3 regions of the Williamsia sp. Y721 genome follow, and region 2 is predicted to be linked to each of the others. Evidence: riboswitches for the same ligand, from Rfam matches in the RefSeq annotation. Region 2 holds a riboswitch; each other region holds the start of a gene.
The links. A riboswitch is a leader RNA that binds a small molecule or an ion and turns the genes downstream of it on or off. The one in region 2 is predicted to bind S-adenosylmethionine.
Positions count from the first base shown of each region.

Region 1: linked by a shared signal. The riboswitch ahead of AC56PL_RS19935 (LLM class flavin-dependent oxidoreductase) and the one ahead of AC56PL_RS22585 (bifunctional o-acetylhomoserine/o-acetylserine sulfhydrylase) in region 2 are both predicted to bind S-adenosylmethionine.
Region 3: linked by a shared signal. The riboswitch ahead of solA (N-methyl-L-tryptophan oxidase) and the one ahead of AC56PL_RS22585 (bifunctional o-acetylhomoserine/o-acetylserine sulfhydrylase) in region 2 are both predicted to bind S-adenosylmethionine.

Region 1 is NZ_JCASNH010000004.1:91,629-99,390, reverse strand. Features, by position in the region: gene AC56PL_RS19955 (ABC transporter permease) at 1-276, opposite strand, end outside; gene AC56PL_RS19950 (ABC transporter substrate-binding protein) at 279-1,904, opposite strand; gene AC56PL_RS19945 (hypothetical protein) at 1,901-2,050, opposite strand; gene AC56PL_RS19940 (LLM class flavin-dependent oxidoreductase) at 2,047-3,156, opposite strand; partial or broken gene AC56PL_RS19935 (LLM class flavin-dependent oxidoreductase) at 3,241-4,307, opposite strand; SAM riboswitch class I at 4,340-4,434, opposite strand; gene AC56PL_RS19930 (MarR family transcriptional regulator) at 4,741-5,205, opposite strand; gene AC56PL_RS19925 (VOC family protein) at 5,341-5,853, shown strand; gene AC56PL_RS19920 (pirin family protein) at 5,898-6,671, shown strand; gene AC56PL_RS19915 (maleylacetate reductase) at 6,697-7,762, shown strand, end outside.
Region 2 is NZ_JCASNH010000004.1:657,100-664,861, forward strand. Features, by position in the region: gene AC56PL_RS22565 (bifunctional methylenetetrahydrofolate dehydrogenase/methenyltetrahydrofolate cyclohydrolase) at 1-860, shown strand, start outside; gene AC56PL_RS22570 (DUF3017 domain-containing protein) at 868-1,224, shown strand; gene AC56PL_RS22575 (Hsp70 family protein) at 1,402-2,919, shown strand; gene metX (homoserine O-acetyltransferase MetX) at 2,984-4,126, opposite strand; gene AC56PL_RS22585 (bifunctional o-acetylhomoserine/o-acetylserine sulfhydrylase) at 4,128-5,444, opposite strand; SAM riboswitch class IV at 5,501-5,610, opposite strand; gene AC56PL_RS22590 (cutinase family protein) at 5,860-7,386, shown strand; gene AC56PL_RS22595 (NADP-dependent isocitrate dehydrogenase) at 7,587-7,762, shown strand, end outside.
Region 3 is NZ_JCASNH010000006.1:106,451-114,212, forward strand. Features, by position in the region: gene AC56PL_RS26730 (PP2C family protein-serine/threonine phosphatase) at 1-1,031, shown strand, start outside; gene AC56PL_RS26735 (aminotransferase class V-fold PLP-dependent enzyme) at 1,028-2,227, opposite strand; SAM riboswitch class IV at 2,316-2,428, opposite strand; SAM riboswitch class IV at 2,620-2,737, shown strand; gene AC56PL_RS26740 (hypothetical protein) at 2,738-2,980, opposite strand; gene solA (N-methyl-L-tryptophan oxidase) at 2,984-4,111, shown strand; gene AC56PL_RS26750 (glutathione S-transferase C-terminal domain-containing protein) at 4,114-5,016, shown strand; gene AC56PL_RS26755 (LLM class flavin-dependent oxidoreductase) at 5,025-6,200, shown strand; gene AC56PL_RS26760 (GNAT family N-acetyltransferase) at 6,185-6,901, shown strand; gene AC56PL_RS26765 (ANTAR domain-containing protein) at 7,165-7,762, shown strand, end outside.

The DNA of each region.
Region 1 (7,762 bases), 570 kb from region 2:
GGTGACCGGCTGCCCGGTCGAGATCGAGGTACCGAAGTCGCCACGGATCGCGTGGGTGAGCGAGGTCCAGTACTGCGACAACAACGACTGGTCGAGTCCGTATCGGGCCTGCAGATCCGCAACGGCCTGCTGATCCACCGGTGTCGCCGAATTACCTTGTACCGCAATACTGACCGGATCGGATGGTAGCGCGAAGAGAATCAGGAAGGCCACGGTGAACGATGCCCAGAGGACACCGACCGCCTGCAGGGCCCGCAGCCCGATATAGCGGATCACGATCAGTTCCCGGAGATCCAGGTATCGAAGAACACGAGTCTTGCCGACGCGTCGAACTTGACGCCTTCCGTGTTCGACGCGGTACCGATGACCTGTGACAGTTCGGTCGTGGGGATCCAGAGCCCGTCCGAGATGACCTGCTCCTGCGCGGTGGCGAGCAGGACGTCGCGCTGCGCTTTGTCCGTCGTCGCGAGCTGCTCGGTGAGCGCCTCATCGAGCACCGGGATCGGGCCACGCCGATTCAGGTTGCGGCTCTCGAGTCCAAAGGTCGTTCGCAGGATGTCGCCATCGGCGCGAGTGCTGTTGTAGTACAACGCGTCGTAGTCTCCACTGCCCTGCAGCGCGGTGAACTCCGCGTTCGAGAGGAGCCCGAGTTGCAGGTCGATCCCAACGGCCTTCAGCTGTTGCTGGACCAACTCGAGAATTGCCTGATTGCCGGTGAACACAGCACTGAACGAGAGCGTGAAGGAGAGCTTCTGGCCATCCTTCTCCCGGATTCCATCGCTACCTTCGACCCACCCTGCCTGGTCCAGAATCGAGCGTGCCTTGTCCTGGTCGAAGGTCACCTCCGACGACAGGTCCGTGTACCCGGGGGTATTCGCGGCCAGGGCACTGGTCGCGACATTGAAGTCGTCACCAAGGACGGTGTCGACAAGTTCTTGACGATTGATGGCCGGGATGATCGCCTGCCGCACAGCCGGATCGGTGAGTACTCCACGAGTCACATTGGGCTGGAATCCGAACGTGATGCCCGGATTCGGTGTGGTGAGAACCTGGCCACCGACCGCCTCGATCTGTGGCGCGTCCTGGGGCAGCGCGTCACTGACCGCGTCGAGCTGATCGGACGACAGCGATCCCGTGCGCACACCCGACTCGGGGATCACCGTGAAGTCGATGCGGTCGAGATATGCCTCGCCGGTATGCGCGAATACCGGTGAGCTCCAGTTGTAGCCGGCGCGCTTGGCCAACGACACCGACCGATCCTGCTGCCAGTCCGAGTAGGTGAACGGGCCGCTGCCGATATTGGTTCCGAGGCAACGCTCTTCGACGGTCTGAGCGACGGTGGCATCGGCCTGCAGGCCGAGCTGCGAGGTCGACGTGGCCTGCAGGAACTGCGCGTTCGGTGTGCTGAAATCCACCTTGGCCGTCAGCGGGTCGAGCACCGTTGTTCCGGTATAACCGGACAGATAACTCGAGGCCAGCGGGGTTTTCGCGGCACCGAGCGCGAGAATGGAGTCGAAGTTCTTCTTCACCGACTCCGCGGTGAGCGGCGTGCCGTCACTGAAGGTCACGCCGTCGCGGAGCTTGAAGGTGAAGGATTTTGCATCCGGGCTGATCTCCCAGCTCTCCGCCAGCCACGGCGTGATGTCGCCGGTCTGGGGATCCTGGTCGGTCAGGGAGTCCACCACCTGGCGGGTGACGTAGATCGTCTGGTTGCTGGCCCCCTGTGCCGGATCCGAACAGGTCGGCGCCCCGGACAGTCCGTAACGCAGGGTTCCACCCGGCGTGGCGGGGCCGGCGTCGCCCTCGCCACCGGAGGCGTCGGACCCGCAGGCACTGAGCAGGGTTGCTGCCATCAGTGCAGCGCCGAACACGGCGAGTAGCGGTCGGGACACACGTGCATTCATCGATTTCCTCCGTCGATCCTGGCGGTAGCACGCTTCTGCGGCGAAGCGGCGGCTGCTTCACCCGCTGTCAGCTCACTGATGAGGTTAAACCGTTGCGCCCCAATATCTTCAATAAAATCAGCTTGGTTTTGAACCAACTCGATCACGCCACACCCTGGATGTTTCTGTCGCGCTTTGCGACTTCCTCACGAACGATCGGAATCACATACCGGCCGAAGTCGATCGCGTCGTCGAGCAGGTCGTAGCCGCGGGCCGAGAGGATCTCGATCCCGAGGTCGTGGTATTCGAGCAGCGCGGCCGCCACCGTCTCCGGAGAGCCGACCAGCGCATTGGAATTTCCGCCGCCCCCGGTTGCCTTGGACGTCGCCGTCCATCCCGCGGCTCCGAAACGGTCGACTGAATCAGCGATCTCGAGCAGACGTTGGGAACCGGCGTTCTGAGGCGATGTCAGGGAGAATCCGCGTGGGAACTGGGCGGCACCGGCCGCACGGGCATTGAGCTGACCGAGTATCGATTCCGCCTTCTGCCAGGCCAATTCGTCGGTCGGCGCGATGATCGGCCGGAACGCGACCTGTAGCCGCGGGCGATCCGCACGACCTGCAGCCTTCGCGGACGCGGTGATCGACGCGATCTGCTCGGCCGTGTTCTCGAGGGGTTCACCCCACAGCGCATAGATGTCGGCCTCGGCGCCGCCGACCGCATAGGCCGCCGCCGACGACCCACCGAAGGAGATGTCTGGCCGAGGCTGCGCAACCGGGAAGACATCGGAGACGAAGTCGTTGAACCGGTAGTAGGTGCCGTCGTGGTCGAACGGTTCGCGACTGGTCCACGCCTTCTTGACGATCTGGATGTACTCCCGGGTGCGTTCGTACCGTTGGTCTTTCGACAGGAAGTCACCCTCCCGCTGCTGTTCGGTGTCGTTGCCACCGGTGATGAAGTGCACCGTCACCCGGCCCCCGGAGATCTGGTCGAGTGTCGCGAAGGTCTTGGCGGCGAATGTCGGATACGAGACATTGGGACGGTGCGCCAGCAGGATCTCGATGCGTTCGAGATTGCTCGCGATGTACGAAGCGGCCGCCGCGGGTTCAGGCGTACCGGCACCATAGGCGAACAGGATCCGGTCCCACCCGAAATCCTCGTGTGCACGAGCGAGTTTGAGCGTGTACTCCCGGTCGAACGAACTGGCGGTGGTACGAGGATGGATCTCGGTGCCGTCATTCGTGGCAGCGATCCCCAGGAACTCTACTGGCATGTTTGTCCTTTTCGATGAATTAGATGAAGCGAGCGAAGGTGCGCCTGCCGACATGCATCGACGGCGGGACCCGGGTCGAAGCAGTCATGACAGCACCTCCAACGCGGCGGGTGTGGAGATTGGGCGACTCGGGATCTCACGCCTGAGCACCGGGGCGATCTCGGACTGGAAGAGTTTGAGGGAATCGCGATGCTGGGAGTCGGTGAGGCCGCTGGCATCAGCGTGCAGATGCATGACCTCATGGCCGAATTTCTCGTGATACCGCAACACTTTGTCGATCACCTGCTGCGGGCTCCCGAGCAGCAGCGAGCTGCGTTCGATGGCGTCTTCGAGGGTCGGAAACACCAGCGGCAGACCGAATGACCCGAGTCTGGCCACGGTGGCATCGAAGATCGGGCGGTATGTGTTGATCGCATCCTGCGAGTTCTTGGTGGCGTAGTACCCGGCTGATCCCGCACCTACGAGGGCATCGGCCGGATCGTGCCCGTATGCCGCCCACCGCGCTCGGTAGTAATCGATCAATTCTGCATAGGGTTCGATCGGGTTGGTGACATTGGCCGAGAACAGCGGATCCCCGTAAAACGCTGCCAGATCCACTGATTCACGGCTGGTGGCGCTGCCGTGCCAGACGCGAATCTTTTTCTGCAGCGGACGGGGTAGCGCCTCCGCGTCGGTCAACGATGGTCGGTACTTGCCCGTCCAGGTGACGGTGTCGTCCTGCCACAACCGTCGGAAGAGTTCGTACCCTTCCCGGTTGCGCTCCCACTGGTCGGCCTCGGTGACGTGGAACAGCTTGGCCTGCGCGGTGCCGTTGCCCTTGCCGATCATCAGTTGCAGTCGGCCACCGGAGAGGTTGTCGAGGGTCGAGTAGTCCTCGAAGGCCCGCACCGGATCGAGCAGACTGAGCGTTGTCACCGCGGTGAACAGTGGATCGTCGAAGTCCGTGCGGCGATGTTACTGAGAACCACCGGTGGCGACGAGGAGATGAACGGCCTCTCGTGCCGCTCGCCGACCCCGAAGCCGTCGAAGCCCAATTCCTCTGCGAGAACCGCGTTGTCGATCACTTCTCGAAACCGCTGCGCCGGTGACACGGTCTCGCCGGACAACGGGTGAGGCGTGTGGGTGATCAGACTGATCAACAGAAACTTCACCCGGACTCCTGAACTGATGGCATGACACACAACCTTCATCGGTCCCGGCAGTAGCACCCGCACCCGCCGAGGCGGGGGGTTGCTGCGACGTCAGCGAGCCGGGTCTCTCAGTCGCTCTTGATGATCCTTGTGCACAGTAGGCCGGTGCCCATAACGCGTCAAACGATGAATCAACTTGCCCGACAGACGGTGTGAGTCACCTCGGTGCCGTGGCCAGGGATGCTCTGCTCCCCCGACGAACGGACCGATGGACCTTTCCGAAGCATTGCCGCAGCACAACAGCCTTCAGAGCGATCCGGCCTGCCCGCGGCGATCGCAGGCGTGCAGCACGACGCGTCACGATCACCCGCCGCGTACACGATTAGATTCAGCCGGGTTCAAACCCCCCGTCATCAACGATCGCGGGGCTGACGGTGTCGACTGAACGGGCCGCCTACTCGGGCGCCTGCAGTAGGTGCTCGCGGGTCTCGGCGAATGCTCGCCCCAACACGGCAACGTCGCTCGGACTGAGCAGGTCGAACATGTTTCGCCTCACCTCGGCGACATGTCCGGGGCTCGCCGACGTCAGCTTCTGCATCCCGGCGTCGGTCAATTCCGCCATCATGCCGCGTTTGTCGTCTTCGCATTCGACGCGACGCACCCATCCGGCGTCCACCAGACGACCGATCGCCCTGGTGGCGCCGCTTCTTGTGGTCGTGATCGCATCAGCCAGATCCCGCATGCGCAGTCGGCGTTGCGGCGCCTCGGACAGGATCACCAGCAATTCGAAGTCGGTGAACGACAAACCCGCATCCCGGGCCAGCTGCTGATCGAGTGTCCGCAGCAGCAACCGGGTGGCATCCAGGTATGCGCGCCATGCCTGCTGCTCGTCCTCACTGAGCCACTGTGTTGGTTCCACGGCTAGAGCATAACCAAAGTAGTTGACAAAGCAACTAGTTGCGGTACGCTACCGAAATAGTTGACGACGCAACCATTTACCTATGGCAACTCGAAGCGCACACTGGATGAAGACCCCGCACCGAAAGGACCGGCCATGAGCACCGCCGACACCGACGAGAAGCGCCTGCAGGAATATGCGGGCAAGCGTGAGGCGATTCGCGCCAAACACCTGGCACCTACCGAATCCCGGCCCGCCTCCTCGGCGCGCGGTCTGCACCACACCGCACTGGTCAGCAGCGACGTCGAACGGACCGTGCGCTTCTACCAGGATCTGCTCGAGTTCCCGCTGACCGAACTCATCGAGAACCGCGACTATCCCGGATCGTCGCACTTCTTCTTCGACATCGGCAACGAAAACCTGTTGGCGTTCTTCGACTTTCCCGGCCTCGACGTCGGCCCGTACCAGGAAGTCCTCGGCGGGCTCCATCATGTCGCGATCAGTGTCGAGCCGCAGCGCTGGAAACACCTGCGCGACAAACTGATCGACGCAGGCGTCGAACTCATCGAGCACAGCGAGGTGTCGCTGTACTTCCGCGACCCCGACGGGGCCCGCCTCGAACTCATCGCCGATCCCCTCGGCGAGATGTACGGCTCTCACGTTCTCTAGACCGGCTTTCTTGCGATAGCGCTCCATTCGAAAGGCCCCCACTGATGACCACAGCACCACCTCCCACCCGCTTCGACGTCCGCCGTGCCGACAGCCGCTTCACGACCAACGCCGGTTGGCTCGACTCCAAACATTCCTTCTCATTCGGCCCCCACTACGACCCGGCCAACACCCACCACGGTGTGCTGATGGTCAACAACGACGACATCGTCCTGCCCCGGCAAGGTTTCGACACCCATCCCCATCAGGACATGGAGATCGTCACCTGGGTTCTGCAGGGCTCCCTGGTCCACCAGGACTCCATGGGAAACAACGGCGTGATCTACCCCGGCCTGGCACAGCGGATGAGCGCAGGCACCGGGATCATGCATTCGGAGAAGAACGATGTCTGGCGCCAAGACAGTGCCGACCAGACCCACGATCCCGTCCACTTCGTCCAGATGTGGGTCGTCCCTGATGAAGCCGGCATCACACCGGGCTATGAACAACTGGAGATCGACCACGAGTTGTTGTCCGGCGGATTCGTTCCGGTGGCCTCGGGCATGCCGCAGTACGTCGACCATTCGGCGATCCGCATCAAGAACCGTTACGCCACCATGCACGTGGCGAGGATGTCCCCCGGACAGCATCCGCTGACACTGCCCGACGCTCCCCTACTGCACGTCTTTGTCCCGCGCGGCGACGTCGCGATGGAGAGTGTCGGGGACCTCGGCGATGGCGACGCGGTCCGCGTCCACGGCGGTGGCGGACAACAATTGACCGCCACCTCCGATGCCGAGGTCATCGTGTGGGAAATGCATGCCGCGATAGCGGCCTGAAGGCGCCGGGCACGTGGCAGACCCGATCCGAACCTTCACCGATCCCGGCCCGCCGTCGCGGATCGTGTTCGGCAGCGGCACCCTGGCCACCGTCGGTGACGAGGTCGGCAGGCTCGGCGGCAGTCGGGTTCTGCTACTCGCCGGGCCGCGGCTCGAGTCCCTGGCCACCGAGCTCACGCACCAGCTGGGCACTGCGCTCGTGGCGCGCTTCGACGGCGCGGTCGTGCACACGCCGCTGGAGGTCACCGAGCGCGCGATGGGGCTGGCCGAAGCGGCAGACGTCGACTGTGTGGTGGCGATCGGCGGTGGTTCGGCAACCGGACTGTCGAAGGCACTGGCCGTGCGCGGCGGATACGACCAGATCATCGTTCCGACCACCTATGCCGGCTCCGAGGTGACGCCGGTACTCGGCGAAACCATCGACGGGGTCAAGACCACACGCAGTTCGCCGGCCATCCTGCCCGAGACCGTCATCTACGACGTCGACCTGACCATGGATCTGCCTACCGCGATAACACTCACCAGCTCGATCAATGCCCTGGCGCATGCGGTCGAGGCCCTGTACTCGGCCGACGCCAATCCGGTCACCGACCTCATGGCACTCGACGCCGTCACCGCGATCAACCACGCACTCCCCCGTGTGACGGCCGATCTCCACGACGCACAGGCCCGATCCGACCTGCTCCGCGCCGCCTGGCTGGCCGGCAGTTGCCTGGGATCTGTCGGAATGGGCCTGCACCACAAGCTCTGTCACACCCTGGGCGGCAGTTTCGGCCTGCCCCACGGGCCGACGCATACCGTCGTGCTGTCGCATGTCATGGCCTACAACACCCCCGCCGCACCGGAGACGATGGAGCGCATCGCCAATGCCATGGGTGTGCCCGATGCCGCGGCAGGCGTCTACGACCTGGTGGTGCGGCTCGGCGGGCCGCTATCTCTCTCCGAACTGGGTTTCGGCCCCGAATCCATCCCCCGCGCAGTCGAATTGATCACCGCCACGCCGTATCCGAACCCCAGGCCGGTCATGCCTGCCGGCATCGGCGAGCTCCTCACCGATGCCACCTTCGGCCACCGTCCACCTGTCGGTTCGA
Region 2 (7,762 bases):
TGTTGGACGGAAAAGCCACCCGTGACGAAATTTTTGTCGACCTGAAAGAGAGGGTGGACAAGCTCCGCGCCGCCGGGATCGTTCCCGGTCTCGGTACCGTGCTGGTCGGTGAAGACCCCGGCTCCCACGCCTACGTGCGTGGCAAGCACAACGATTGCGCCAAACTCGGCATCGCATCGATCCGCAAGGATCTGCCCGCCGACATCACCACCGAGCAACTCAACGCGGTCATCGACGACCTGAACGCCGATCCGGCCTGCACCGGATACATCGTCCAGCTGCCGCTGCCCAAGCATCTCGACGAGAACGCCGCGCTGGAGCGGATCGACCCCGCCAAGGATGCCGACGGCCTGCATCCGATCAATCTGGGCCGGCTTGTGCTGGACGGCTCGGGGACGTCGTCCGATGCTCCGCTGCCGTGCACCCCGCGTGGCATCCTGCATCTGCTGCGGCGGTACGACGTGCCGATTGCCGGATCCCATGTTGTTGTCGTCGGCCGCGGCGTGACGGTGGGACGTCCGATCGGGCTCTTGTTCACCCGCCGGACCGAGAACGCCACTGTCACGCTGTGTCACACCGGCACCGCGGACCTCGCCGCCGAGGTCTCGCGCGCCGACATCGTGATCGCGGCAGCCGGCGTGGCCGGCCTCATCACCGCCGACATGGTCAAGCCCGGAGCCGCGGTTGTCGATGTCGGTGTCAGTCGAACGGATGCAGGTTTGGTCGGCGACGTGGACCCCGCGGTGTGGGATGTCGCCGGATGTGTCTCACCAAACCCCGGTGGTGTCGGACCGCTCACCCGAGCGTTCCTGATGGCCAATGTCGTCGAGCGCGCCGAATCCGCGTTGTCGCGAAGCTGACCCGGATATGAGCAGCAGGTCGGCCGCGGGCGAGGGGGCAGCAACAAGCGCACGGCGTGCGCGCGCCCGTCGCTTTCATCGCGTCCGGCAGTTGCGGACGGTGCTGGTCCAGATACCTTTCATCGCCGTCATGGCGCTGATCGTGGTGGCCGCGATCTTCTTGATCTTCGACCGCTGGCGTCGAGGGACCTTCGTTCTCGGTTCGGCCGCCTTGCTTGCGGCGCTTCTCCGGGCGATATTGCCGACATCACGCGCCGGTCTCCTCGAGGTTCGTGGACGTGTAGCGGACGTGTCGTCGATGGTGGTAGTCGGTGTCGCCATCCTCTGGTTGGCGACCTCGATCGACCCTTTGGGCACAGATTGATTACAATGGTTCCCGTTGCTGTAATTGTCTGTTGACTTTGGTCGTGCCGAAAAGTACTGGCGCGGCCGTAGACAATGGCAGTAGGGGAACTGTCCAACAGCGGCAGTGAATGGATCAGGGGTGTGAAATCGGCATCATCTGGGCCCCAACCGAGCGATAGCGATCGGAATGAGGACCATGAGTACGTCACTGGGTTTGTCCGCAGGCAGTGGAATGATCCACTGTGTCCTGCTGTCGACCGATGACAATGGTCGCCAGAGTTCGATCAACCGCGTCATCGACGTCGACCTCACCGATGGTCTGACCCGCGCGGGCCGCGTGAACTCCGGCATCGATCTGATGTTGGGTACCGCGCAGGACCGCGGGAGCAAGGTCGGGCCGATCGGCGTCGCGTACCGCACCGACGAGCACGCTCGCGAAATCGCTTCTCGTGGCACCGGTGCCAAGCGGCAGATCCAGTTGATCGCCGAAACAGAGGCTGTGGCCCATCAATTGCGTTCCACCGGCGAGATCGGCCGGTTTGCCTCAGTGGTCGTCGTGGACCTCGGCGACACCGGAATGAGCACGTACACACTTGATCCGGCGACTGGACGGGTCAGTGACCTGAGGCGGAGCGAGGCGATTTCGGGCGCCGAGCTCGATGCTCTGCTGATGCAGGAACACACCACCAATGGTCGCTTGCGCGGACGTCGCAGGTCTACGGTGCTGAGCGCCTGCCGGACCGCAAAAGAAGAACTGTCGGTCAGTGAGTCGACCTCCCTGACCGTCGGTGGCTCGTCGGATGCCGGCACCGTGACCCGATCGGCGTTCGAAGCTCTCATCCGGCCGATGGCGCAGGCGGCGGCGGCAGAGGTCGCCGACTACACGGCGGTCTCCCGTCCGGACGCCGTCGTGCTCATCGGTGGTGTCGCCAACATTCCGCTGGTCCGCGACCTCATCACCGATGAGGTCGGCGTCGAAGCGGTGCTTCCGCACGGCCCGGAATCGGTTGCGGCCACCGGCGCGGCCCGGCTGGCCGCCGCGAGCATCCGGCCTGCCGGACTCGCTTTCATCGGTGGCCGGCGCAGCCGCGACTGGTTGTCGGCGGCGCCGCTGGCCATGTTCGGTGCATTGCTCGCGGGAGCGTTGATGACCGTGTACGCGGTCGGATCGTCGCTCGCAGGCAACCCGTCGACACCGAACAAGGTCCCGGAGCCCCCGGCGTCGCCGTCCGTGATCGCTGAAGCGCCGCCGCAGACAACGACCACGACCACGACCACAACCACGACGACCAACGCGCAGGTGACCTCCACGCCGACGCAGATTCCAACGCGGACCACGTGGGATATGGCACCGCCGGTTGCCGGCGGAAACCCCGAACTCGGCTGGGCGACAACCGAATTGCCGCCACCAACGTCGTCGTCGGATCCGCCGACGAGGACCCTGAGCCCGTCGTTGATCCCGTTCCCGCTGCCGAGCCTCACCTGGCCACCCAAGGTGGGCCCGTCGTCTCCGTCGACTCCACCGCCACCGCCACCGGAATCAACCACGCCTGAACCGACTCCGGAGATCGAACCCGGTCAGCCGCAGGAGGGGGAGGGCCCGGCGCCGTCACAGCCGGCGCTCGTGGCCCCCTCGGGTTCATCGCCGTCTGATGCACCGCAGTCCGGAGATCCGGCGTCGGGTACGGTGCCTACTTCGCAGCCCGCAACCTGACGATGCTCCGGTGCCGCCGCACCTGACCGACTGCCACGTGGGCCGAGCCGGTCAGGTGGAGGTATCAGCCACGCGCGAGGACGAGAGTCTTCTTGAGAAGGTCTGAGATCGCATCGAATTCGGTCAGGAATCCGTCGTGACCGTTGGCGGAATGCACCACGTGCAGTCCATCGACGCAGCCGGGCATGAGTTCGGCCAACTCGATCTGCTGACGCAGGGGATAGAGCCTGTCGGAATCGATGCCACCGACCACCACTGGTACATGGCAGCTCCGCAGGGCGGCTTCGACGCCACCGCGTCCGCGTCCGACGTCGTGGTTGTTGAGCACCTCGGACAGCACCACGTAGCTACCCGGATCGAACCGGCGGACAAGCTTGTCGGCCTGGTGTTCGAGGTAGCTCTGCACCGCGTAACGGCCGCCGTGTAACGGATCTTCTTGTCCCTGAGGGAGATTGGCGAACCTCTGGTCGAGTTCGGGTTCGCTGCGGTAGTACATGTGCGCGATGCGGCGGGCAATGCCAAGACCTGACGTGGGTGTCCGACCACTACCGTGATAGTCGCCGTTCTGCCAGTTGGCATCGGCCTTGATTGCCGCGATCTGTGTTGTCTGCGTACCGATTTGGTCAGCTGATGCGCGAGCGCCGACGGCCAGGATCAAGCCGCTCCGCACTCGCTGCGGGTAGCCGATGACCCATTCCAGAGCGCGGGCGCCACCCATCGAGCCGCCGATGACGGCTGCGACGGAATCGATCTGCAGTGCGTCGAGCAGTGCGACCTCGGCGCGGACCTGATCGAGAACGGTGATGGTGGGGAAACGTGAACCCCACACCTGACCTTCGGAATCCAGTGATGCCGGGCCGGTGGAACCGCCGCATCCGCCGAGGACATTTGCCGAGATGACACACCACTCGTCGGTGTCGACCGCGGCGCCCGGACCGATCAGCCCATCCCACCAACCGGGGGTGGGCTGATCAGGACCGACGGGTCCGGTTGCGTGGGAGTCGCCGGTCAGGGCATGCAGTGCCAGAACAACGTTGTCGCGGGTGGGCGAGAGTGTGCCCCAGCGCTGAAACGCCAGGGTCACATTCTCGATCTGTCCGCCGTTGTCCAGCGAAATCGGGCCGACCGACACACTGGTCAGCTGCCCATCAGGCAGGAATTCCCAGTCCGGATGAGTTCGTGGTGGCGTGTGCGGGTCGATACTCACCTCACTTGGCCGCAGCGAAGCCTGCATCGAGGTCGGCGATGATGTCGACGATGTTCTCGATGCCGACAGCCAACCGGACCAGTCCGGGGGTCACGCCTGCGGCCAGCTGCTCTTCGGCGATCAGCTGGGAGTGGGTGGTCGAGGCGGGATGGATGACCAGCGAGCGCACATCACCGATGTTGGCGACATGGCTGTGCAGGACCAGTGCGTCGACGAACCTCTTGCCTGCGTCCACGCCGCCGGCGATCTCGAAGCCGATGATCGCGCCCTGGCCACGCGGGGCCAATTCCTGGCCTCGCTTGTACCAGCGCGAGGATTCGAGTCCGGCGTATGCCACCGACTCCACCTGCGGGTGCTCCTCCAGGTACTTGGCCACTTTCTGGGCGTTCGACACGTGGCGCTCGATCCGCAGGCTGAGGGTTTCCAGGCCCTGGGCGATGAGGAAGGCGTTGAACGGCGAGATGGCGGCACCGGTATCGCGCAACCACTGCACGCGGGCCTTGAGGGCGTAGGCCGGAGCACCGAGGTCGGCGAAGATCGCACCGTGGTAGCTCGGGTCCGGGGTGGTGAATCCGGGGAACAGGTCCACACCGTCACGCTGGCCGCGCCAGTCGAAGGTGCCACCGTCGACGATCACGCCTCCGATCGCGGTGCCATGTCCACCAAGGTATTTCGTGGCCGAATGCACCACGATGTCGGCGCCGTGCTCCAGCGGGTTGATCAGGTACGGGGTGGCGACGGTGTTGTCGACGATCAGTGGCAGGCCGGCCTCGTGGGCAACGGCGGAGATGCCGGGGAGGTCGAGGATCTCGTTGTTCGGGTTCGAGATGGTCTCACCGAACAGGGCGCGGGTGTTGGGCTGGATGGCCGCGCGCCAGCTGTCGAGGTCTTCCGGGTCATCAACGAAACTGACCTGGATGCCGAGCTTGGGAAGCGTGTAGTGGAAGAGGTTGTACGTGCCGCCGTAGAGGCGGGGGCTCGACACCACATGACCGCCGTTTTCGACGATGTTCAGGATCGAATAGGTCTCGGCGGCCTGACCCGACGCGACGAGCAGAGCCGCCACGCCACCTTCGAGGGCTGCGATGCGCTGCTCGACGGCGTCCTGGGTGGGGTTCATGATGCGGGTGTAGATGTTGCCGGGCTCGGCCAGACCGAAGAGGTTGGCGGCGTGCTCGGTGTCGCGGAACGTGTACGACGTTGTCTGGTAGATCGGCAGGGCACGGGCGGAGGTTGCCGAATCCGGGCTCTGGCCAACATGGACCTGCTTGGTTTCAAAGCTCCAGTTGTCGGCCGGATTGACGTCGGTGTCAGACATGTAGGACTTCTCTTTCTTGGTCGTTAGACATCCAATTAGAGGGTCCGACCTTTCGGACCCCGCGCTTGCCGCGGCGAACCGCAACCTGGTCGTCACCCGGAGCACCCCACCGCGGTTGGAGGGTTGCCGGTCAGCTAGCCGGGGCTTGTCGCTGACACTCAGGACCTGGCCAAAAGGATATAACACGCGCTTCCTGTGCAAAAAAGCGTTCAGCGCAGGGAGATTCTGTGATTCGCCATCGTGTAGTCCGCTCTGTACTACGTTCACGCGATTGGTCATTGTCAATACCTGTCGTAACTTCAGTGCATCGCCTTGAATTGCCTGAGGCAGTTAGCAATTCGAAACAACTGGGGCTGCTGTGGGTGTTCAGACAAGGCGTGGTCGTGTTGTTTCGAAACGGACCAATCGGCGCGCGGTGGCGCTTGCCTCCGGTGCTGCGGCGGCGGCGCTGCCGGTGCTCGGTTTCCTCGGGAGCGCTCCGGGGCTCGCCGCCGAGTCAGCGCCGTATGACTGTGGTGACGGCGGAGTGTTCGTGGTGGCCGGCACCGATGATCCGAACCACCTGCACACCCGGGGCCTGGAGGCCAGGTACACCGACCAGGACTACGTGATCAACCGGGTCGACTACCCGGCGACCTTCTGGCCACTCGGTGCGCAGAGTTACGACGCGAACATCGAGACCGGAAAAGCCGCGCTCGCCCGGGACGTGGCGACCTATCAGGCCAACTGCCAGGACAAACCGGTTGTCATCGTCGGTTATTCACAGGGGGCCCGCATCGCCGGGGATGTACTGACCGACATCGCGGCGGGCAAGGCCGGCGGCGTGACCTCGGTCGGAGTGTCGGGTGAGCTCTATTCCGACCCACGGCGACGGGGCACGAACGCCGGTGCCGGAGCCGAGGTCAACCTCATCAACGCGTATCCGGGGGCGATACTCGACGGTTCGCGCGACGGCGACTTCGGCGACATTGCGGTGTACTCGGTCTGCATCGACGGCGACGCGATCTGTGACCTACCCGATCTGCGGCGAGATCCCATCGGGGCACTGGATGCGCTGGTGGGCTTCTTCGTCAAACACCAGAATTACGGCCCGATCATGGCGGCCGGGCCAGGTGCATCCGCCGGTACCGACGGCGTCACTGTCATCAAGGAGTCCGACGGTGCCGATGTGGTCTTCATCGCCGCCGATCCATCACTGACCATCGTGCTGGCACAGGTCGGGTTACCCAACCTGCTGCGCCCGGTGATCCTCGATTTTCCCTATGCCGAACTGGCGGTCATCCAGCCGATATCACGCGCGATCATGGGATTGCTGCCTGCGCTGCCGCAGCTCGGGCACGGCGCATATCTGACCGATCTATACGCGATCCGGGACGCGCTGTCCGGTGATCCGACTGCATGGGCCGCGATCTTCGGGAGCGCGGTCAGCGTCATCCGGTATCCGGAGAACTTCGTTCGGGACTGGATCGCGGTGATCGACGCCGTCCTCGACCACCGCGACCCGGACCTCGGGTTCATCGCGGCACCGACGGTGCGAGCCATGGCGGTTGCGGCATTCGGTGCGACCACCGAGGGAGGGGCGGGCCTGGACGATCGCACCACGGATATCGCCGATTCCGGCGATTCCGGCGAGGTGCTCGCCGCGCCGACCGTCGATCACGTGCAGACGCCTGTCGCCGCCGTTTCGGTGCCGGGCAGGCACCGGGCGCCGGAAGGCACCCCGTCGGCCGTGCGACCTGCTGATGTGTTCGCCGACGCCCCGGTGTGGAGCGGTCCGGCAACCTCGCAGCCGGACCTGGGTGTCGATGACGGCGGCCACGACGCCGCCGATTCCGCGGCAGATCAGGAGCCGGCTGTTTCGGCGCAACCGGTGTCCCAAGAGCCTGCCGCGTCCGATACAACGCTCGTTGACCTGTCCGCGGATCTCGCTTCCGCCCCGTGAGCCGGTCTCTGCGCCGACCCCCATGACCCGCCGGTGATGGGTATGCTGGCAAGCAGTACGCCCGTTATATTTGCATGTGCTCGGTGAGCGAGATACCTGCCCGCCGGACTAGGTTGAACATGTTTGGGTGCAGGCGCGCGCCGGCGCACGAGGCGGCGCCCGAAGCAGGGCCCACATCGTCGAGGAGGACGCGTAGCCATATGGGCAAGATCAAGGTCGAAGGAACGGTCGTAGAACTGGACGGGGACGAGATGACCCGCATCATCTGGCAGTTCATCAAAGAGAAGCTGATCCACCCCTACCTCGATCTGAACCTGGAGTATTACGACCTCGGCATCGAGGAACGTGACCGTACCGACGACCAGGTCACCATCGA
Region 3 (7,762 bases), on a different contig from region 2:
TGGACAGGCCTTTCAGCGATCTGCTCACCGCAGGCGGGCGCATACACTACGAAACCCACTTCGCACCGCTACTGCAGCTGGTAGGGGTGCTGAGCGGAATCACCGTCGACCTCGTCGCGGCCGACGGCCGACGACTGCCCGTATTCGTCACCGCGAACGTCAAGATCGGTACCGATGGCACCGCCGTGCTCATCCGCATCACCGTGCAGGACGCACGTGATCGACGCGCGTACGAGAAACAGTTGCTCGCCGCACGGCGCCATGCCGAAGAAGAACGTGCGCGCGTACAACTGCTCGCCTCGACCCTTCAGCGCTCACTGCTTCCACCGTCGTTGCGACCTCCCGACGGCATGGAGGCAGCAGCCCACTACAACGCTGCATCGATCGACGATGTCGGCGGCGACTTCTACGACCTGTTCGCCCTGTCAGAGCACAAGTGGGGGTTCTTCCTCGGCGACGTGTGCGGAAAAGGAGCCACCGCAGCGGCGGTGACGTCGCTGACCCGTTACACGCTGCGCGCTGCAGCGGTGTACGACGACGATCCGATTGCGGTGTTGCACAACCTCGATGCCGTGCTGCATTCGAACTATCACGGCGACGAACCTCGTTTCTGCACAGTGATCTTCGGCGTCCTCACCCGCGCCGACAACGGATTCGACGTACACCTCGCGAGCGGGGGCCATCCGCCCGCGCTGTTGCTCACCGCCGCAGGCCGAGCGCAGTACGTGAGTACCGAGGGCGGCCAACTCGTCGGCATCCTGCGCGCTCCCAGATTTGTCTCTACCCGGATTCACCTCGACGCCGGCGACACCCTCGTGCTCTACACCGACGGGCTCACCGAGGCGCGGATCGGGCCGGGTCCCGAGCGGTACGACGACAACGGTGCGCTGCTCGAGTTCGCGGCGGCACACACCCCGACGTCCGCAGGCCAGATCATCGAGGACTTGCGAGAGTTGCTCGACGGTTTCGGTGCCGGCCTCGAAGACGACACCGCGCTCATGGCACTGAGCGTCCCCCACCCCGGGGTTTAGAGCGTGCGGAGGGCGGCGAGGAGCAGGTCGACGTCCTCGGAGCTCGAACCGAGGCCGAGGCTGGCGCGCACAGCCCCTGAGCCGTGGCCCAGACGGTCCAGAAGCGGATGGGCACAGAATCGTCCGTCGCGCACCCCGATGCCGTGTTCGGCCGACAGATGGGCTGCCACCTCGGCGGCCCGATGTCCGTCGACGACAAAGCTGACCACACCAACGGCATCGGTGCTGTCGGTGAAGATCTTCAGGGCATGCACGCCCGGGATCTCGGCCAGACCATCGCGCAACCGGTCGGTCAGTGATGTTTCATGGGAAACAACGGCCTCCCCAAGGGATTCGATTTCGACGCAGGCCGCCGCGAGCGCAGCCGCACCCAAGACGTTGGGCGAACCACCTTCATGACGGGCGGGCGCGGGCGCCCACTTCACGTCCTGCTCGGTGACGTTGAGCACCGCGCCACCACCGGCGAGATACGGGTCGGCGGCATCAAGCCAATCCCTCAGTCCGACAAGCACTCCGGCCCCGAAGGGCGCGTAGGTCTTGTGTCCCGAGAATGCCAGGTAGTCGATGCCGCAGGCAGTGATGTCCACCCTGCGGTGCGGAACCAACTGCGCGCCGTCGACAGCGATCCGAGCACCGTTGCGGTGCGCAAGATCTGCCAGTTCACTGACCGGCAAGATCTCACCGGTGACGTTCGACGCACCGGTGACCGCCAGCAACACCGCACCGGTCTCTTTGAGTGCGGTCTCCACACGGACGATCGTCGCGGCCAGCGTATTCGCAGCACGGACGACGTGAACATCACTCCACGGCAACAAATTTGAATGATGTTCCAGATCGAGGACGACGACTTTTCCCGGCACGCAGCGAGCCAGGAGGTTCAGCGAATCTGTGGTGTTCCGCGTGAAGATCAGGCAGTGCTGCTCGCCGGCACCGACAAAGTCAGCGACCTGCGCTCGGGCGGTCTCGTACGCCCGCGTCGTCACCTGCGATGCGTAGCCCGCGCCCCGGTGCACACTCGAGTAGGTCGGTAGTAGTCGCGTTATCGCATCGACCACGCTGCACAATGCCGGCGCACTCGCCGCGTAGTCGAAGTTGACGTATCGCGTGGTCGAGCCATCCCTCAGTGGGGCCTGGGTGTCCGAACCCTCTATCGCTGCAAGAGCATTCAGGTTTCGGTTCAGTGTTGCAGTGCTCATATCTCACACCAGCTTCCGGTGTCAGGGATCCCGCACGCACCAAGTTTCGAACCTGCAGATGGAGCAGTTCGGAACTCGGACGGTGGGAGGTCCGCGCTTGCCTGTTCGGGTTCGAACAGGCCAGGTCTTCACCCGGAGCACCCCGCCGCGATGGAGGGTTGCTGACCAGCAAGCCGGGGCTATGCGCTGGTACTCGTGACCGACGACGACGCTAACAGACTTCTTCGGCGTCGTCCATACCCATGTGCTTTAACTTCTCGGCGATCGAAACTCCGCGCATCCATCGGATTTGGGCAGCAGCGTGCGTATGGTTCTGTCCAACAGTTGAAATCCCCTGGCCCGGACACGCACATACGGTGCCCGGATTCGCCTGGTGGACAACAACTGCCCTGTGTCAACGAGTATCAGCGCCAAGTTCCAGCTTGCTGGTCGGCAACCCTCCACCGCGGCGGGGTGCCCTGGATGAAAGACACGGTCCCAGCCTTCACCGGCATGGGACAAGCGCGGGTTTCACGCAAGCGAGCCCGAAGAGATTCCCGGGAGCTTGATGACCTTGTTCAACGCACCACGCGGTCGAATCCTGAGCATCTGCCGGGCCCATTGCATGTGCAGCAGTTTCAGATGTTTCAGGTCGTCGAAACCGGCACTGCGGAAGTGTTTTTCACCAATCCTCGAAGCGAGGACACCAGGGCCCCTGTTGGCGTCGATACCAAGAATCGAGGGGCTCACCGAACACAACAGAATCGAGGTCACGATATGAGTTCCGTCAAGGTCGACACCGTGGTTGTCGGTGGTGGCGCGATGGGTTCGGCCGCCGCCTGGCAACTGGCGCGCCGGGGTGTCGAGACCGTGCTGCTCGAACGATTCACCCCCGGCCACGCCAACGGCGCCTCACATGGCGCCTCCCGCATCTTCCGCACCTCCTACGCCGAGCGCACCTACGTCGCGCTCGCGAGGGAAGCGGAAGGACTCTGGGCCGACCTCGAAGCCGAGTCCGGGACGCAACTGCTCACCGTCACCGGCGGCGTCGATCAGGGATGGACTCCGTACCTGTCCCAGATCGCAGATACCCTCGCCGACCTCGGACTCGTCCATCATTGGCTCGAGCCCGACGAGGCCTCGCAGCGCTGGCCCGGAATCAGATTCGACGGCCGCGCGTTGTACTACCCCAACAGCGGGCGACTACATGCAGACAACGCTGTCAGCGCACAACGCGGCGCAGCAGCTCTCGGTGCAGAGGTTCGACACGAATCGCAGGTGATCTCGATCGACGTCACAGACGAGAACTCGGTCACCGTGCGCACCGATGACCAGGAGTACGTGGCCCGACGTGTGGTGGTGGCGGCAGGCGCCTGGGCGACGAAGCTGTTGTCGGGAATCGCACCGCTGCCACAGATCACCGTCACCCAAGAGCAACCCGCACACTTCGTACCGCGTGACCAGGACGCCGAATGGCCCAGCTTCGGGATCTTGCATGACCCGGACGGACCGAACGCGCCCGAATTCGGTGGTGTGTACGGCTTGTCTTCGGGTGCCGAAGGCATCAAGGTCGGCTTCCATGGAACCGGACCCGTCGTCGACCCCGACCACCGCGATTTCACGGCGGAACCACGGCAGCTCAAGGCCCTGCAGGAGTACGTCCGTCATTGGGTGCCCGGCGTCGATGCCGACGCACTGACCCCGATCAGCTGCACGTACGCGACCACGCCCGACTCCAACTTCGTCATCGACCGCCGCGGTCCGGTCGCGGTCGCCGCCGGATTCTCCGGACACGGCTTCAAGTTCGTGCCCGCCATCGGCCGCCTCCTCGCCGACCTCACCGCCGACAAAGATGCCCCCGAGTTGTTCTCATTCCGTTCCCACTCCGCAGAAAAGGTTGTCTAGCCATGTCGAACTTCGCCAGCCCAGCCGATACCGAGACTAACGGCGAGTACACGATCACTCGCGAACCGGACGACACCCGACCGGTGTATCGATTCGCCGGACGTATCAGCAGCGACGGATCCACGCCGTACCCGGCTGTCTCTGATCGCTATCACGTCTATTCCGGCTGGTTCTGCCCGTGGGCTCAGCGGGTCACGCTGGTCATCGAGCTGGCCCGCCTCACCGATGCGATCAGTGTCAGCTACGTCGACGGTGCCCGCGATGCCCGCGGGTGGGCATTCCGCGAAACCCACGGCCCCGACCCGGTGAACGGCTTCACCCTGTTACGCGATGCCTACGACGCCACCGAACCCGGCTTCGATGGCCACGTGTCGGTCCCCACCCTGTGGGATCGCGAGACGAAGCAGGTGGTGAGCAACACGTTCGACACGCTCGACGCCGATCTCGCGACGCAGTATCGCCGTCAGGTCACCGGCGAGTTCGACCTCTACCCAGAGGACCTGCGCCCGCAGATCGACGAGTTGGAAGCCTGGTTGCGAGCCACGGTCAACAGCACCGCACACGTGGCGACCGGAACCGGTTCGGCCGCGCAGGAAGCCGCGACCACTGTGTATCAGGCATATTCAGAACTCGACAGCCGCCTCGCGGGGAGTCGATACCTCTTGGGCGACAACGTGACTCTGGCCGACGTCCGGCTCTGGGTGACGCTTGTTCGGCACGATGCTGCGGCGGCCAGGGCCGGTACCCGGCGTCTTGCCGACTTCCCGAATCTGTGGCGCTATGCCCGAGACCTGTACTCATTGGACGCATTTCGCGCCACCACCGATTTCGCGTCGTTCGGGGGTTCGGACGCCGTAGCCGGTGAATGGCAGTCGCCGATCACGTCGTCCGCAGCAGCTCACTAGGAGTTCCCATGGCCCCGCCCATCCCCCTGTCGGTTCTCGACCTTCTGCCCCGTTCCAGCGGGTCGGACAACACCACCGCAATACGCAACGCCATCGACCTGGTCCAGCGCGCCGAACAATTCGGATACGCCCGCTACTGGTTTGCCGAACACCACACGAATCCGGGGGTCATCGGTTCGTCGCCCGCTATCGAGATCGCACTGATCGCAGGGTCCACCTCGACCATCCGGTTGGGTTCAGCCGGAGTGCAATTCGGCCATCGGACGCCGCTGGCGACGGTCGAGGAGTTCGGCCTGATCAACACCCTGTACCCGGGTCGCCTCGACCTCGGTATCGGACGATCCATATCTCGCCCCGCCCCGGAAACGGCAACGGGATCGGAATCGGTGACCGAAGTCGCGGCAAAGAATTATCTGTCGGCTCGCGGCGGCGGCGCCCACACCGAAGACACGTACACACCCAATGGTCTACTCCTGCCGAAGATCTACAACATCGCCGGCGCGTTTGCGAGTAAGTCCATCACCCACCTACTCGATCTGCTCCAGCAACCCGGCGCGTACGCCTCGACCTATGACGAGCAGATCTCTGCTGTCCTCGCCCTTCTCGACGACACATATGTCAGCCCACAAGGTCTTCCCGCGCATGCCACCCCGGGAGATGGTGCTGACGTGCAGGTCTGGATCCTCGGCGCCTCTGGTGGATCCAGCGCCGCCGTCGCAGGGTCGAAGGGCCTGCGCTTTGTTGCCAGTTACCACCACAGCCCGAGTACGGTCATCGACGCCGTCGACGCCTACCTGGCAGCATTCCAACCGTCGGCGGATGTCCCGGAACCGTATATTGCCGTATCGGTGGATGCGGTGATCGCCGAAACCGACGACGAAGCAGCCGAACTGGCCAGTGGATACGCACCCTGGGTCCGCAGCATCCGGCGCGGCGAAGGTGCGATCCCGTTCCCGAGTCCGGCGCAGGCAGCTGCGATGGAATGGACCGACGACGACCGCGAACTGGTCCGCGACCGGGTGCTGACGCAATTTGTCGGATCGCCGTCCACCGTTGCCGACAAACTCGAGATCCTCCGGGACGCCACCGGCGCCGCCGAGCTCTCGATCACTACCATCACACACGACCACGCGGCGCGGGTGCGCTCGTACGAACTCATCGCAAAGGAATGGTTCAGCCGGTGACAGCTCAGACCACACCGGACACCGGCGTACTCGATAATGCCATGTGGGAGAGCCTAATCGGCGCCCATCTGCACCTGAGCGAGGGCACCACCCGCGCTCGCCGCTACCTCCCGACGATCTCCCCGTTTGTCGGGGTCGGCGATCTGAGCGATCCGCAGACGTGGACTGATCTCGCCGAGTTGATCGGCCCCGGACAAGAAGTCGCGCTGCCGGTCGAGGTGACCGACCTACCCGATGGCTGGGAGGTTGCCATGAGCGGCCCGGGCGTCCAGATGGTTGCCACCGACACGCTGAAGCCGAGGCCCGAACCCGAGGCAATCCAGCTCGGCGCCGACGATGTCCCCGACATGCTCGCATTGATCGACCGCACCAAGCCCGGGCCCTTCAGCCCCGAAACATACCGACTCGGAACATATCTCGGGATCCGGCGCGAGGGCCGGCTCATCGCGATGGCCGGCGAGCGCCTCCATCCACCGGGATGGACAGAGATCAGCGCCGTCTGTACCGACGCCGAGTTCCGCGGCGAAGGTCTGGCCACCCGCCTGGTACTCGCTGTCGCCCACGGCATCTACGCCCGCGGTGAGACTCCGTTCCTCCAGGCTGCGGCCGACAACACCAACGCCATCGAGCTCTACAAACACCTGGGCTTCCGCCTGCGAACCAACATCACCTTCACGGTCGTGCGCTCCCCCGGCAACTGATCAAGGCATCGAACACCCGCCGACACAAGCGTCTGGGCTGTCGACGGGGGCCGGCTGTACGATCCTTGTCGGGGTACTGTCCAGCTCCAAGCGGTCACCCTGTGACCGCTGACAAATGATGACGTGGAGGTTCCTCTGGAACGGGGGCTCCCACGTCGTCGGGCTTCACGGTATCCGGCGCCTTGTGGCGGCGGATTTGTTTGGGGCAGGGGCCTACCGACCTGAACTTCACCACCCTGCAAGAGGCGTAATGGAGTGAGCAGATGGACAGTCCACAAGATCATGTCGAGTCCGGCATTCATGACCAGATCGCGCAAATGGCACGCGATCTGCATGGGTCGCGGGATCACCCGATAACCGCAGATCAGGTACTCCAGGAGGTTACCGAGGCATCGGTGGCGCTGCTACCGAGTGTTTCTCATGCCGGGATCACCTTGATCAGGAAGTCCGACCCCGGCAGCGAAGCCGTACTCGAATCAGTTCTGGCCAGTGGTCCGGTTCCCGCGCAGGCCGACGCGTTGCAGCACGAGCATGGTGAAGGCCCCGCGCTCGACGCGATTTGGGAGCAGTACACAGTTCGGATCAACAATGTCGAGACGGAACAGCGATGGCCGAAACTGATGCCGGCTCTGTACCACCAAACTCCGATTCGATCGGTCCTATCACTTCAGCTCTATACCAAGGGACACGAACTCGGAGCTCTCACCCTCTATGCCGAGGTTGCGGATGCGTTCGACGCCGACACCGAAGACCTCGCAGTCGACCTCGCCACGCACGCTGCCATCGCTTTGGCCGCTGCCCGCAAGGGCAAGCAGTTTCGCAGCGCACTCGCCTCGCGGGACATCATCGGCCAGGCCAAGG